DNA from 3 places in the Ensifer sp. ENS03 genome. Region 2 is predicted to be linked to each of the others. Evidence: riboswitches for the same ligand, from Rfam matches in the RefSeq annotation. Region 2 holds a riboswitch; each other region holds the start of a gene.
The links. A riboswitch is a leader RNA that binds a small molecule or an ion and turns the genes downstream of it on or off. The one in region 2 is predicted to bind cobalamin.

Region 1 (5,128 bases), 230 kb from region 2:
ATGTGCACAGGCTTTCACCGGTGCTGACGCTGCAGGGGGCGGTTGCCCATTGCGACATGCCGCTCGAAAGCGGACCGACGCTGTTCTTGCCCTATAGCCAAACCTATGTGCCGGGCTATCTGGCGCTCAACCGGCCGGAATTCCGCGCCTATTTCGACGCACACCACGTGCAGCTTCCGCTCGAAAAGGGCGACGTTGTCTTCTTCAACCCGGCGCTCTTCCATGCCGCCGGCACCAACCGCTCCCGGGATATCCGCCGCGTGGCCAACCTGCTGCAGGTGTCTTCGGCCTTCGGTCGCGCAATGGAAACCGTTGACCGACTGACCATGAGCGCGACGCTCTATCCGGCCTTGCGGGCCTTGCTGGCGGGCGGGACGCTGACGCAGGCGGAAGCGGCCAACGCGATCTCCTCCTGTGCCGAAGGCTATTCGTTCCCCACCAATCTCGACCGGGATCCGCCACTCGGCGGGTTGGCGCCGAAGACGCAGGCGCAGTTGATGCGCGAGGCGCTCACTGCGGGGACGGGCGAACAAGAGTTTCTCTCGGTGCTGGAGGCGCAGGCGAAGCGCAAGCTGAGCTGACGAGCGAGTTACAATTTGACAGGCTCCCGGTGTGTTTTAGCCGGGAGCCGCAGCCGTTTCAAACGATCATTTCCGAGGGAGGAATTCGATGAGTGGACAATTGCAAGGCAAGATCGCCATCGTCACCGGTGGTACGCAGGGACTGGGCGCGACGATTGCTGGCCTTTTCGCCGAGCGCGGCGCTGAAGGCATCGTCATCTGCGGCCGCAACGCCGCCAAGGGGCGGGCGAAGGCCGAGCAGATCGGCAAGTCAAGCGGTGCGAAAGTTGTCTATGTCGAGGCCGATCTTGAAAAAGTAGAGGACGCCCGCAAGGTGGTCGCCGCTTGCGACGCGGAATTCGGCCGGGTCGATGCGCTGGTCAACGCCGCAGCTATCACCGACCGTGGCACGATCCTCGACACCACGCCCGAACTCTTCGACCGCATGTTCGCGATCAATGTGCGCGCGCCGTTCTTCCTGATGCAGGAGGCGGTGAAGATCATGCGGCGGGAGAAGACCGAGGGCACGATCGTCAACATCGGCTCTATGTCGGCGATGGCCGGCCAGCCGTTCATTGCCGCCTATTGTTCGTCGAAAGGCGCCCTCGAAACGCTGACCAAAAACACGGCTTATGCGCTTCTTCGCAACCGCATTCGCGTCAACGGGCTGAATATCGGCTGGATGGCGTCCGAAGGCGAAGACCGCATCCAGCGCGAGTTTCATGGCGCGGCGGCCGATTGGCTCGAAAAGGCGGCGGCCGGCCAGCCTTTCGGTCGGCTCGTCGATCCGGCCGAAGTGGCGCGGGCCTGCGCCTATCTGTCGTCGGCCGAGTCCGGGCTGATGACCGGATCGGTGATTTGCTTCGATCAGTCGGTCTGGGGCGCCTATGACGGTTCGCCACATCCGGTCGCTCCGCTTTGAGGTGGAGGTAAACGACTAAGCTCGACAGTAGCCGGCGGAAAGTGGCGTGCCATGTCCCGGCCGGGTTGGCGCCGCTTGTCTTTCTCAAACGGCTGTGCACTTAGTGCCGTCGTCAGGTGCCCGCGAAAGCGGGAGAATCGGGAATCCGGTGTCATTCCGGAACGTGCCCAACGCTGTGACGGGGACGATCGCCTCTAAGAGAGCCTTGAATTGATTCAAGGTTTTGCCACTGGATCTTCAAGCGATCTGGGAAGGCGAGGTGATCGGTTGAACCGAAGTCAGAAGACCGGCCTGGCGAGATAGACCGAACCCCGCGTGGACGGCGGGAGGTTTTCGCATTGTTGGGGATCGAACGATGCTGACTGAACCGAAGGGCGGCCTTGCGGCTGCCGGCGCCTTTTCGTTGCCAGAGCGGGAGGCCGTCTACCGTGCCATCGAGACACGTCGCGACGTGCGCGATGAATTCCTGCCCGCGCCATTGCCGGATGATCTGATCTTGCGCCTGCTGGCCGCTGCGCACAGCGCCCCGTCCGTGGGCTTCATGCAGCCGTGGAACTTCGTGCTGGTGCGGGCGGAAGAAACGCGTGAGCGCGTCTGGCATGCGTTTCGCCGCGCCAATGACGAGGCCGCGCTGATGTTCGAGGCGGAACAACAGGCCAAGTACCGTGCGCTGAAGCTGGAAGGCATCCGCAAGGCGCCGCTCAGCATCTGTGTCACCTGCGACCGCACGCGCGGCGGTGCCGTCGTACTCGGGCGCACCCACAATCCGCAGATGGACGTCTATTCCACCGTCTGCGCCGTGCAAAACCTCTGGCTTGCGGCGCGGGCCGAAGGGGTGGGCGTCGGCTGGGTGAGCATTTTCCACGAGGCCGAGATCAAGGCGATTCTCGGCATCCCAGATCATATCGAGATCGTTGCCTGGCTCTGCCTCGGCTATGTCGATCGCCTCTATCAGCAGCCGGAACTCGCCGTGAAGGGCTGGCGCCAGCGCCTGCCGCTCGACGAGCTGGTTTTCGAAGACGGATGGGGACGCAGCAAGGAGAAGGCGTAAGGCCTCGTCCGATCAATTCTGGACCGGCTGATAGGCCGGTCCCTTCGGATGCTTGAGGTCGATGGCGGTTTCTTCCTGCGGCAGGTAGGTCGGGCCGACGACGCGAACCTTGTTCTTCGACGGATCGTAAGGCCGCTCTTCGGCCGGCGCCTTGGCGGTATTGCTCGCCGCTTCCGGCTTCTTGGTCTCGATGACGATGATCGACGACTGGTCGTCACCGATCTTCGTTCCGTTTGCCTTCGGTGTGGTCGAGGCGGTCTGGGGTATCTGGCAGCCGCACTGGCCGGGTTTTCCGACAGCGCGGGTGCGATAGGCAAAGGCGTTGGGCATTTCGGTATAGGGACGGCCGGTCACGGCCGAGACCATCTTGTCGCTCTCTTCCGTGTTGAGGTCGTGAAAATAGAGCTCGGTCTCAGCCCCCGGGCAGCGCGCCCGACAGGCCTGCTCGTCGCGCGGGAAATCGGCCGGCGTCGCATCTGAAGAAACCGGGAAAAAGGCGCCGTCGCAGGTGCGCACGCACATGGTTCTGAGCGTGCCGCTATAGTAGCGCTCCTGCGGCGCGTAGCCGTCTTCGCCTCGGCCGAGCATCGGGCCGTAGGCGTCTTCCGGCGGCAGGTCGGCAACGATGTTGCGGTGGCTTTCCGGCACGTCCGGTTCCACGCTTGCGAACTCCTCGCGGTCGCCATAGCAACCGTTGATCTCCAGCGCGGCAAGGATGCGGCGCCGGCTGTCGTCGCTGCCGCCGGCGACGATCTGCTCGCGCTCGGACTTCAGCATGCGCAGATTGTCTTCCATCTCGGCGATCAGGCTGTTGAGGCCGTAGCAAGTGTCGGGGTCGCCGCCGTCGAAGCCAATGGCGTTGCCGCCACTGCAACCCGCGCGGCGGCGGTCGTTCTTTGCCCGCCGCAGCTCGATATTCTGCCGCGAGATCGCGCTTGCGTAGTCGCGCGCATCGGCATTGCTGGCGACGTAGTCAGGCAGTTGCGCGAGCCGCGCGTTCAGTCGGTCGCAGGCCGTCGATGCCAGTGACGGACCGGCACCGATCAGAACCAGAGGCACAAGGGCCGCAGCGACGTGTTTCATGCGCGTGAACACGGGCGAAAGTCTCTTCCTGTTGCCAGGTCGGCGCCGACCTTCTGCGGGTTGCTGCCAGCGGCATTCCTGTTTCGCCTCCATCATAGAGCTTGTCGGTGATCGTGCAACGACAAGCGACGGTTTGCGTTAACAGCGCAGATCGACTGACGCGCTTAGGCGGCGCGGGCGGTTTCCAGCGACATCGGACGTTCGAGCACGGTACCTTCGATGGCAGCGACCGCCTTCATCCGCGTGAGCAGATCCGGCGTTACTTCCCAAGCGACGGCAACCGCGAAAACGGAGCCGATGCGATGCGGTTCGGCGATACGCTCGCCCGGGCATCCCATGCGCCGGAACATGCGCTCCAGGAACACATCCGTCACCGTGACGATGTGGCTGATGCCGGAAGCAAGGCCCAGCTCGCCGACGCCGCACATCAGTTCGGCGGCCGCGACCGTCACCTGGTTCGAGGCGCGGTCCTGCGAGATCTCGGGCTCGATGCAGAAGCGGCTGGATTCCCAGACCGAAGCGCTGCGGATTTCCGGATTATCGCCGAGCAGGATCGGGAAGGTATCGTCCAGCATGTTTGGGCCGAGTGTCGGCAGGAGGCGAAGCGCGCCGCGCAGCCGGCCGGTATCGGGCGCATAGGACAGGACGTAGAGCGGGTTTGCCTGGTCGTAGTTGTCGATTTCCCAGTCGCCTTCGGTCTGCACGTCCCATTTCAGGAAGTCGTGGAAGACGCGCTTGCGCAACCGGAACATGTCGTCGACGGCCGCCGGGTGTTGTGCGCGGGTCTTTCCGTTCAGGATCCTGATCATCGTTTTCTCCATCCGAGTTTGGGGATGGGGCGATGCTGTCAGGCTCGCGGCGGTTGCGTAACTGTCGCTAGCGACAGTTCAAATGCGCGATATTTGCCACTAGATTTCGAGGGGTTTCGGTGGAGGCGTATTGTCGGGTGTCAAACGGAGGGTATCAGAGCGTGTCGTACGGCCTGTGCCACAGCCTGAGTGTTGGAAACGACATTCAGCTTGCGTCGCGCATTGGTCATGAAGAAGCGCACGGTGCGCTCGGAAATGCCGAGGATCGTGGCGATTTCCCAATAGCTCTTGCCGGCGGCGGCCCAGGTCAGGACCTCGGTCTCGCGGCCGGTCAACCGCATCTCTCGGGTCGAAATGCTGCCGGCCATGGCGCCGTGCTCCAGCATGGCGGCATGGAAGAGATTGGCGGCCAGCTGGAAATCGCGCAGGTGATGGCGGCGATAGGTCGTCCATTCGCCGGCTGTCATGTTGACGTTGATTGCGAGCAACGCCATGCGCCCGGCGGGCGAGGGCAATGGCAAGGCGACGCCCTCAGTGGATATGCCGATTTCCTGGGCTGCCTGGAACAACGGTTCGCATTCCGGGAAGCGATGCCGCGCCATCGTCCATTCCACCGGCCGCACGCCGCCAAGCGCCAGCTTCAGGATCGGATCGATCCGGTGAAGGCTGCGGGCATGGTAGATCTCGGCAGCGTAGGCGCCGA
Region 2 (5,128 bases):
CCCGGAGAAATCTTGCTGGCGATGATCGACCAGACGGTCGCAACCGGAATCGGCGCCGAGCCGAGCGATACGCCGGCCGTGACGGTCAAGGCCAGCAGCAAAAGCGCCGCCATGAGACCGGCACCCGCCTTCAGCGCCCGTGCCGGCGCTAGGCGTGAAACGGCGACGGAACCAGGCGACGCATCCTCAGCCAGCATCGCTTACAGGCCCTCGCCCTGAAAGGCCTTGGCAAGCCTGGCAATGGCGTCGATGTTGCGCGGGCCTGGCGTCGCCTCGACATAATCGAGCACGACGAAGCGATCGTTCTTGACGGCATCGACATTCTTGAAGGCCGCATTGTTCTTCATGAAGGCGATCTTGTCCTCGGCCTTCACCTCGCCGTAGTTGACGATGACCACCACTTCCGGGTTGCGCTCGATCACCGGTTCCCAGGAGATTTCCACCCAGCTCTTTTCCACGTCGTCCATGATGTTGGCGCCGCCGGCGGCCTCGATCATCGCCGTCGGAATGCCGAAGCGGCCGGAAGTAAACGGCTTCTCTTCGCCGGAATCATAGACGAAGACCCGCGTCGGGTTAGCCTTGCCGGCGGTCGCCTTGGTGATTTCGGCAAGCTGGCGGCGATAGCCGTCAACCAGCGTCTCGGCGCGATCCTCGACGCCGAAGATGCGGCCGAGATTGAGAAGATCGACGAACATGTCGTTCATATCAGGCTTCTGCTTGGCCATCACGTGGATGCAGGATTCGGTCAGCTCGTAGACGCCGATCTTGAAGGGCGCCAATGTCTCGGGCGTGACCTCGCCGCCGACCTTCATGCCGTAGTTCCAGCCGGCAAAGAGGAAATCGGCATCGGCGTTGAGCAGCACTTCCTTGGTCGGATATTTCTCCGAAAGCTCCGGCAGTTCCTTGACGCCTTCGCGCAGCTTCTCGTCCAGCGTCTTCCAGCCGGAAACGCCGGTATAGCCGACCATGCGGTCCTGGAGCCTCAGCGCCAGCATCATCTCCACCAGGTTGACGTCGTTGGCGATCGCGCGCTTCGGCGCCGCGTCGAAGGTCACCTCGCGGTTGCAGCTCTTGACGGTGACCGGATAGGCGAGCGCCGGCGTGGCGGCGGCAAGCACGAAAAGAAGGGAAAATGGGGCAATATTGATCTTCATGAAATCGATCCCTGTCGAGGAAGTGAAAAGGAAAAGCGGGCGCCGCCGGCAGCGGCATTGTGAACGGTGGCGGTGACGCCGAAGGCGGCCGAAAGCTCGCCGGGGCTAAGCACCTCTTCGGGCGGGCCGAAGGCCGTCAGCCGCCCGGCGGTCAAGATCGCGACATCTGTCGCAAACTCGGCGGCGAGGTTGATGTCGTGCAGCGTCGAGACGATTGTCAGCTTCAGCGTCTGCAAGAGCTCGAGGATTTCGAGCTGGTGGCGGATGTCGAGATGGTTCGTCGGCTCGTCGAGGATGATGATGCGCGGTTCCTGCGCCAGCGCGCGGGCGATCAGCACCCGCTGCTTCTCACCGCCCGAAAGCGTCGAGAACTGGCGACCGGCAAGATGGGCGAGATCGAGATGCGCGAGCGCATGCTGCACCCGCTCGCGGTCGAAATCGTTCCAGCCGCTCAGGCCCTCCCGCCGCGGAATGCGTCCCATCATCACGACGTCGCGCACGCTGAAGGGAAAATCGCCGGGCATCTCCTGCAAGACGACGGCGATTGTCCTTGCCGCCTCGCGCGCTGAGATCGACCAGAGATCGACGCCATCGACCGAAACACGGCCGGCGTTCGGCTGCACCGCCCGGTAGAGGCAGCGCAGAAGCGAGGTCTTGCCGGCGCCATTCGGCCCGAGGATCGCAAGCCGGCTGCCGGCCGCGATCGCAAAGCCGATGTCGTTGACCAGCGTCAGGCCCGAACGCGGCCCCCAGCGAAGGCCCTCGACCGTGAGGGCTGCACCCGTTGCGTTGCAGCTCATGGGTTCGTTCCTCTGCGCGACCTCATTGGAAGTGCCCGCCAAGATCTTCGGAGACGAGCATCGCCGCGGGAATGCGGGCAAGCGTCTTGCCTTTCAGCCCGCGCGGCCGTTCCGCCGCCCGCGTCATGCCATCGCCACGCTCGGCATAGGTTGTGGCAAAGCGCACGAGATCGTCGATGTCCTCTTCCGGCGAGACGTCGCCGAAGAGATAGGTCGCCTTCCCCGTTGCCTGGAAGGCGATGGTGCAGGGCCGCGTGCAGGCCGCCATGCAGACCGTTCCGGCGATCGAGAAGTCGCGATCGAGCGGTGCGCCGAGCGCTGCGATGCTCAGGTTGAGCCGCTTGATCAGCTCGGCACCGGGCACGCATGGGCCGCCGGTGAAGCGGCAATCGGTGCAGACCGTTATCTTGTGCTGTCGGAAATTCGGCTCAGCCATTCCTGCCCTCCGCCGGACTGACGGCAAGAGATGGCGAAACGGCAAGAGGACGGAAAACCGTCGTATGAAAGCCAGTTCTTTTCCATCGGAACACCCCGTCCGTTGTGGTTGATCGGTTCGATGGCAGGTCTCCTGGCTCGCGGGTCGTGGCGCATCCACGTCTTCCCGGTCTTCGACCAGTGACATGGTGTGAATGCGCTTTCCGCTCACAGTTGCGGGGGCAGCCACGGTCTCGGCCCCATCAGGGTCGTCCGTTCCGTGTTCCCTTTTCAGCCGCTTCCGCATTGTCGCGGACGCAGCACCATCAACGCCTTCCTCGCATGAATCGGCAGATGAGACAACCGCACGACACAGGCGGGAGGGATCTATCAACATGCGGCGTTTCGTCATGCGAGATTTGTTATTAAATAACATTACGTAACGCAAGCCGAAAATTGGGCGCCGGACACAATCCGACGCCCGCGATAGCGACCACGCTAAAACACGTGCCGTGCTACCTCAGAACTCCGGCGGCAAGAGTTCGGCCGTCAGCGTCACCGCGACAGAGGCGTTGCCCGGCAGGTTGCGCACGCCGCAGACGGAGCGAACATGGCCAGCCCTTTCGCCAAAGGCGGCCGCCAGAAGCTCGGAAGCACCGTCGAGGACCTTCGGGTGCTCCAGGAAATCCTCAGTGCAGGCGACATGTCCCTCCAGCCGGACGATCTGGCGAATACGCTCGAAACGGCCGAGATGCTCATGGATCTGCGCCAGCGCGTTGAGCACTGCCAACTCTGCGGCCTTGCGCCCCTCGTCGATGGTCACATCGCGCCCGAGCAGCCCCGTATGCACGAAGCGCCCGTCCAGCAATGGCCCCTGCATCGAAACATGAAGCATCTCACCCGCCTCGATCACCGCGCGATAGGCGCCGAGCGGCCTCGGCGGCGTCGGGAGCTGAACGCCAAGTGCGCCGAGCCTTCGGATAACCTCGTCCATCATTGCTTCCCCTCCTCGTCACCTTACGAACCGGCCGCCTTGCGGAGACGACACCGCCTTTTTCTCAAGCCCTCGAAATTCTGCCGCCCCTATCGCAAGCAGCAAGACGCGCCGTTCCGTGCCCAGCAACTTTTCCAAGCATAACCAAGAGAAAACGCCTCATGCCTCACGTTGGGAGATAACGTTACGAATTACAACACCAGAGTTGAAGTGCCATCGCGATCCGGGCCAGTGCCGCGGTCTTGCGATCGAATGCGACCGACACATCGTGGCGGCCTCGATCCCCAACCCCAAGTAAAAACGCTGAAATGTAACATACGTTACGCTCACGTAACCCTATGCCCGTTGAGAATTTCGACGACCGAAGCGACAATTGCCGGGATTAAGATTGGGCATCGACAAGCCTCGGAAACAAGCTCAACTTAGCCGCGCAGATCCCGAAATGAAGTGACGGCAACTCAACTTTCAGAAGGGAATAGCATCAGTGAATCCCATTGATTTCTTCGTCGACACGCTTCGGACCTATCCGCCTGTCGCCGTCTTCCTCGCCCTCGGCATCGGCTTCCTCATCGGTCCGATCAAGGTCGCGGGGTTCAACCTTGGAAATGTCACCGCCACGCTGCTTGCGGGCGTTCTCATCGGACAGCTGGGTATCCAGGTTTCCGGCGACCTGAAATCCACCCTGTTTTTGATTTTCCTCTTCGCCGTCGGCTACGGCGTCGGGCCGCAATTCGTGCGGGGCTTGAGCACCGATGGACCGAAACAGATCGCCTTTGCGCTCTCCGTGCTGGTGCTGTGCCTCGTCGTTCCCTATCTCTGCGCGCTGATTGCCGGGCTGCCGCTCGGCTATGGCGCCGGCATGTATGCCGGCTCGCAGACGATCTCGGCTGCAATCGGGGTTGCGACCGACCAGATCAATTCGCTCGGGCTGACGCCGGAGCAGGCCAAGACCTTTGCCGACCAGATCCCGATCGCCTATGCGGTGACCTATATCTGGGGCACGATCGGCTCGGCGATCATCCTCGCCCAGCTCGGTCCCAAGCTTCTTGGCATCGACCTTCCGGCGGCCTGCCGCGAATACGAGGCCAAGCTCGGCGGTGGCAGCGAAAGCAGCGAGCCCGGCATTACCCGCGCCTATCACGACTTCGGCCTCCGGGCCTATCGCGTCGACGCGGCAAGCGGGCTCACCGGAAAACCGGTCAAGGACATCCTTCCCGGGATCCGCGTCTTCGTCGAGCGCCTGCGGCGCGGCGACCAGATCATCGAGGCCGATGGCAACACCGTGCTGCAGCCGGGCGACGTCGTCGCCTTTTCGGGCCGGCGTTCGCTGCTCGTCGAAAACCTCGACAACAAGCTGCTCGAGGTCGAGGACAAGGAGCTGCTCAACGCGGAAGCCGAAGTCCTCGATGTCTACGTGACCAGCAAGGCGCTCGCCGGCAAGACGCTGGCGGAAGTCAGCACCATGGATTGGGCGCGCGGCGTCTATGCTCGCAAGATCATCCGCTCGCTGGTTGAGATCCCGGTGCTGCCCGGGACGACGGTCGAGCGCGGCGACATCGTCACCATCGGTGGCGCGAAACGCCATGTCGAAGCGGCGATCAAGGCGCTCGGCTTTGCCGACCGGCCTGTCGAGACGACCGACATCGCCTTTCTCGGCTGGGGGCTTTTCATCGGCGCGATGATCGGTGCGCTGACGATCACGATCGGCGGCATCCCGATCGGCCTTTCGACCTCCGGCGGCGCGCTTCTGGCGGGCCTCGTGCTCG
Region 3 (5,128 bases), on a different contig from region 2:
GTCGACGGCGACCATAGCGAACGTTCCGGTAACAGTCCGCTGTCGCAGACCGGTGAGGAGCTCTTCCGACCAGAGTTCGACCTCGACGGTGGCTGAACTGCGACCCGTCCGCACAATGCGGGCGATGGGTTCGATGATCGAACCGATCATGATCCGGTGCTTGAAGTCCATACCGGTGCAGGAGGCAAGGACGGTCGCCCGGCGGCTCCGGCGCGTCGCGACGACGAATGCGGCCTTCGTCATATGCGCGAGGGCGTTGCCACCGCATATGGCGCCGAAGCTGTTGGCCTGGCCGGGAAAGACGATGTCGACCATGCGTAGGGTGCCCGCCTCTTCGGGCGTGTCCGTTGCCACATCGAGCGGCGGCAGCATCCAATCCGTTTCATCGGCACAGGGCATCGCGACCATGGTGAAGGTGCCCCTGCTGCAAAGGGCGCGGCTGCCGGTGGCGATATCTTCCGCGATCATCTCGACCTCGACCACCACCGAGCGGCGCCCGACACGAACCGGACGGCCGCTGAAGCAGACGATCTGACCGATGCGCGCAGGCGCACGAAAATCGATGCGGTCGCAGGATGCGGTGACGAAGGGAACGCGCCCGTGACGGGTGGCGACGATGAAAGCGATCCGGTCCATCGACGCGAGGGCGGCGCCACCAAAGAGCGTGCCATGGTGATTGGTATCGCCTGGAAAAACGATGTCGATCAGGGTTTGTGGCGCCGGGGTTTCCCCCGGCGCCGTCGTGACTTCGTGCTGCCCCGTCATGCTTTGACGGCTTCGCGCGTATCGGCGGCAAAAGCCGCTCGAAGCGAGCGGGCGGCGGCGACCATGTTGACGAGCGCCGGCCGCGTCTCTTCCCAGCGCCTGGTCTTCAGTCCGCAATCGGGATTGACCCAGATCTGGTCCGGCGTGAGGCCCTCGGTCGCTTTTTCGATGAGATGCACCATTTCCTCGACGCTGGGCACGCGTGGCGAATGGATGTCGTAGACGCCCGGGCCGATCTCGTTCGGATAGGCCTTGTCGGCGAAGGCGCCGAGCAGTTCCATTTTCGATCGCGACGTCTCGATCGACATGACGTCGGCGTCCATCGCCGCGATTGCGGCCATGATGTCGTTGAACTCGGAGTAGCACATATGGGTGTGGATCTGGGTCGCATCGCCCACCCCGGCTGCACTGAGACGGAAGCACTCCACCGCCCAGTCGAGATAGGTCTTGCGATCGGCATTTCGCAGCGGCAGGCCTTCGCGCAGTGCCGGTTCGTCGATCTGGATGATGGCGATGCCGGCCGCCTCGAGATCCGACACTTCATCGCGCAGTGCTAGCGCGATCTGCCGGCACACCACGGAACGTGGCAGGTCGTCACGAACGAAGGACCATAGCAGCATGGTGACCGGACCCGTCAGCATGCCCTTGACCGGGCGATCGGTCAGCGACTGCGCGAAGGTCGCCCACTCGACCGTCATCGGGTTTGGTCGCGAAACGTCGCCGAAGATAACAGGCGGACGCACGCAGCGCGATCCGTAGCTCTGCACCCAGCCGCTCTGGGTGAAGGCGTAGCCCGAGAGCTGCTCGCCAAAATACTGCACCATGTCGTTGCGCTCGAACTCGCCGTGAACGACTACGTCGATGCCGACCTCTTCCTGCCAGCGCACCGCCACTTCGGTCTCTCGGCGAAGATAGGCGGTGTAGTCGACATAGCTGAGTTCGCCCTTCGCATGCAGTGAACGGGCCTGCCGAACCTCCGATGTCTGCGGGAAGGATCCGATCGTCGTTGTCGGGAAGAGCGGCAATGACAGCTTCTTCGCCTGCAGTGCCCGGCGGCCCGCGAACGGGGATTGCCGCTTGCTGTCCGCATCCGTCAGCGCTTTCAAGCGCCCGGCGACCAGAGGATCATGGATCCTGAGTGAGGTGAGCCTCGCCTGGGCGGACGCGATCGAGGCGGCGAAAACGTGCTCGGAAATGGCAAGCCCCGGCTCGAAGGCGCTGGCAAGCAGGCTGAGTTCGTCGAGTTTCTGCGTACCGAAGGCGAGCCAGGAGGAAAGTTCCGGATCAAGCGCACGCTCCAGCTCGAGATCGATAGGCACGTGCAGGAGTGAGCATGAAGGTGCGAGTTCGATGCGGTCGCGGCCGTGGGCCGAAGTCAGAGGCTGCAGCCGGCGGAACAGGCCGGCCAGATCGGTCCGCCAGATGTTGCGGCCGTCGATGACCCCGAGCGATAGGACCCGGTCCGCCGGAGCCGATTGGATGAGCGTGTCGATCTGCTGCGGCGCGCGCACGAGATCGACATGCAGTCCATCGACCGGCAGCGCCAACGCCGTTGCCGTGTTGTCGCCGATCGAGCCGAAATAGGTCGCCAGCATGATCTTGAGTCCGGGCACGTCGGTGTCGAACGTGCGATAGGCGAGGTCGAGAGCGCGACGATCCTTGTCCGCGAGATCGAGCGCCAGGCAAGGCTCGTCGATCTGGACCCAATCGGCGCCGGCGTCAGCAAGCTCCGCCAGGACCCTCACGTAAACGGGCAGGAGCCGTTCGATCAGATCGACCGGATCGAAGTCGCCGCCCTTCGATTTGCCGAGCTTCAGCAGTGTCACCGGGCCGATGAGCACCGGGCGTGTGCGATAGCCGAGGGCCTGAGCTTCCTGGAAGGCTTCCAGCGGCCGATTGTGGGTGAGCTCGAAGCGCTGATCCCTGTCGAACTCGGGCACCATGTAGTGATAGTTGGTGTCGAACCACTTTGTCATTTCGAGCGCGGGAGTGCCGCTGCTGCTTCCCGAATGGGTGCAGCCGGCGGCGCAGGGCGTTCCGGCCGAGCCGCGCGCCATGGCAAAATAGGTGTCGAGATCGACCGGGCCGCCCGTCCAGCCATAGGCCGGCGGGATTGCGCCGACAAGCACGGCGGTATCGAGCACGTGGTCGTAGAAGGAGAAGTCGTTGGAGGGGATGATGTCGATGCCGCGCGTTTTCTGCGCGGCCCAGTTTTCAGCGCGGAGCTTGGCTCCGGTATCGAGAAGTTCGCCGCGGCTGGCCTTTCCGGCCCAATAGCGTTCGAGCGCGAATTTCAATTCGCGACGGCGGCCGATGCGCGGGAAACCGAGATTGGCAGTCTTGATGGTCATTTCCTTACCCCGAAGGTTATGGGCAAGGCTTGAATGCGACGCAGCCGCGGCGCGAGAGCGATCCCGCGTCCTCAACGCGCCTCATCGGACACCCCGCCCGTGGACGTTGTTCATCGCGGCAGGTCTCCTGGCTTGCGGGTCGTCACGGACCGTTCCGTCTTCCCGAGGCGTCTCCCTCAGTGACATCTTCGAACGGCCGCTCTCCGCTTACAGTTGCGGGGGCAGCTCCGGCATGGGCGCTTGTCTGGCGCCGCACCGAATTCCCTCTTAGCTCCGTCCCTCCAAAGGCGGGCGAAGAACCACGATGGGGCGACAATGCCCTGTCCCGAGCTCTTCGTCAATCGCATAAAGAAATGCTTATGTCTTTATTCTCTCCCGCCGCCGCCCGCGGCGAGACAGTGGCAGGACGAGGTCTTTCCATTGCTTTCCGCTCACGGGACGGTTGCGGTTTGGTCCAAGCGTCCTCCTCCGGCCACTGCCACGGATCCGCCGCGTCGCCGACGCGCGCGCGGATATGCTCTTGATCTCGCGTCAGGCCGATATCCCGGAGTTGGAACTCGTTGAACGTGTCGATGGCAACCGGAGGGCCGAGGGTTTTATCGGCCCAGTTCAGGACATGGTAAATCGTTGATCGCACTGCGCTAAGCATTGCTATCCTCACTTCTCTCAAGGGCGTGTGTTCGCGAAAAAAGTGAGGGTTTTTGCCGTTTCGCGCAAAGCGATTTCTCGCATGCTGGCATAAAGAATGCTTATCTCAGTTCCATGAGCAAGATTCCTCCCATGAGTGCGGTGCGCGCCTTTGAGGCCGCCGCTAGGCACCTGAGTTTCACCCGCGCCGCCGAAGAGCTCGGCATGACGCAGGCGGCCGTCAGTTATCAGATCCGGCTGTTGGAAGATCGCATCGGCGCGCCGCTGTTCGTCCGGCTTCCGCGCGAGGTGCGATTGACCGGCGCCGGGCGGCAGCTAGCGCCGAAGGTGACCGAAGCGATCGATCTCTTAGGGGCGGCCTTCTCGGAGATCGCCGACAAGACCGAACATCACCTGCACATCTCGGTGCTGCCAACCGTCGTGTCGAGCTGGCTCGGTCAGCGCCTCGCGTCGTTTCAGACCGCGCATCCCAACATCAGCATCAGGGTGCACATGTCGACCGAGTTGGTCGATTTCAAACGTGACGCCATCGATCTCGCGGTGCGCAGCGGCGCCGGCGACTGGCCGGGCAACGATGTCTTTCCCTTGTTTCCGCTCGATTACGTGCCTGTCTGCACGCCGTCCTTCCTGGAAAAGCACCAGCTCAAGGAGCCCGCGGACGTTCTGAGAGTCCGGCGTTTCGGCAACGCCAGCTGGTGGCGGCGGTGGATGATCGAAACCGGCGTCGAACCGCCGGCAAGCAATGGCACCGAATTGATCTTCGATGTCCAGGCGATGGATGTCGCCACAATCCTTGCGGATCACGGCATTGCGATTGCCGTCTCGACCTTCCTGATGGATGAACTGAAGAGCGGCAGGCTCATCCGGCCGTTCGAGCATGTGGTGCGCGACGGTCGCGCCTATTGGCTCGTCTATCCGCAAAGCACCAGGCGGCAGAAGAAGATCCAGGCCTTTCGCGACTGGGTCGTCGCCGAGGCCGATGCGTCGAACGCCATGCTTTCGACCGTGATGGAGCAATCCTGTCCGGCGTCGCGTCGGACCGACCACGGCGCAATGTAGAGACACAACGGGGCCCACTCGGCCCGTCGGTCTTCTGAAGATGACGCTTTCATGGAGAAACTGAAAATCAGCTGAGAACGGCTGTTACCAAACTGACATGGCGGCTCCCTAAAGACTGCGGCCAACCGCAGAGAAGGGAAGTATCAGCCCTCCGACGCGGATACCGCACGCCATCGTCGGAGGCCCGTTTCCTTGAAAATCGTCCAGATCAGCGACACCCATCTCAGCCCCGCCAAAAGCCACTTCAATGGCAATTGGGAACCGGTTCGCGCCTGGATCGAGGCGGTAAAACCCGATCTCGTCAT

Region 1: linked by a shared signal. The riboswitch ahead of bluB (5,6-dimethylbenzimidazole synthase) and the one ahead of IB263_RS08505 (DUF1636 domain-containing protein) in region 2 are both predicted to bind cobalamin.
Region 3: linked by a shared signal. The riboswitch ahead of metE (5-methyltetrahydropteroyltriglutamate--homocysteine S-methyltransferase) and the one ahead of IB263_RS08505 (DUF1636 domain-containing protein) in region 2 are both predicted to bind cobalamin.

The regions. Positions count from the first base shown of each region.
Region 1 is NZ_JACVAV010000002.1:145,721-150,848, reverse strand. It holds gene IB263_RS07360 (phytanoyl-CoA dioxygenase family protein) at 1-581, shown strand, start outside; gene IB263_RS07355 (SDR family oxidoreductase) at 670-1,482, shown strand; cobalamin riboswitch at 1,580-1,792, shown strand; gene bluB (5,6-dimethylbenzimidazole synthase) at 1,838-2,533, shown strand; gene IB263_RS07345 (DUF2865 domain-containing protein) at 2,546-3,616, opposite strand; gene IB263_RS07340 (acyl-homoserine-lactone synthase) at 3,781-4,425, opposite strand; gene IB263_RS07335 (LuxR family transcriptional regulator) at 4,566-5,128, opposite strand, start outside.
Region 2 is NZ_JACVAV010000002.1:379,674-384,801, forward strand. It holds gene IB263_RS08490 (iron ABC transporter permease) at 1-113, opposite strand, end outside; gene IB263_RS08495 (ABC transporter substrate-binding protein) at 201-1,154, opposite strand; gene IB263_RS08500 (ABC transporter ATP-binding protein) at 1,151-1,954, opposite strand; gene IB263_RS08505 (DUF1636 domain-containing protein) at 1,977-2,390, opposite strand; cobalamin riboswitch at 2,495-2,711, opposite strand; gene IB263_RS08510 (RidA family protein) at 2,889-3,365, opposite strand; gene aspT (aspartate-alanine antiporter) at 3,847-5,128, shown strand, end outside.
Region 3 is NZ_JACVAV010000003.1:519,973-525,100, forward strand. It holds gene IB263_RS15260 (acyl-CoA thioesterase) at 1-765, opposite strand, end outside; gene metE (5-methyltetrahydropteroyltriglutamate--homocysteine S-methyltransferase) at 762-3,116, opposite strand; cobalamin riboswitch at 3,216-3,435, opposite strand; gene IB263_RS33955 (hypothetical protein) at 3,454-3,765, opposite strand; gene IB263_RS15270 (LysR substrate-binding domain-containing protein) at 3,897-4,823, shown strand; gene IB263_RS15275 (metallophosphoesterase) at 5,016-5,128, shown strand, end outside.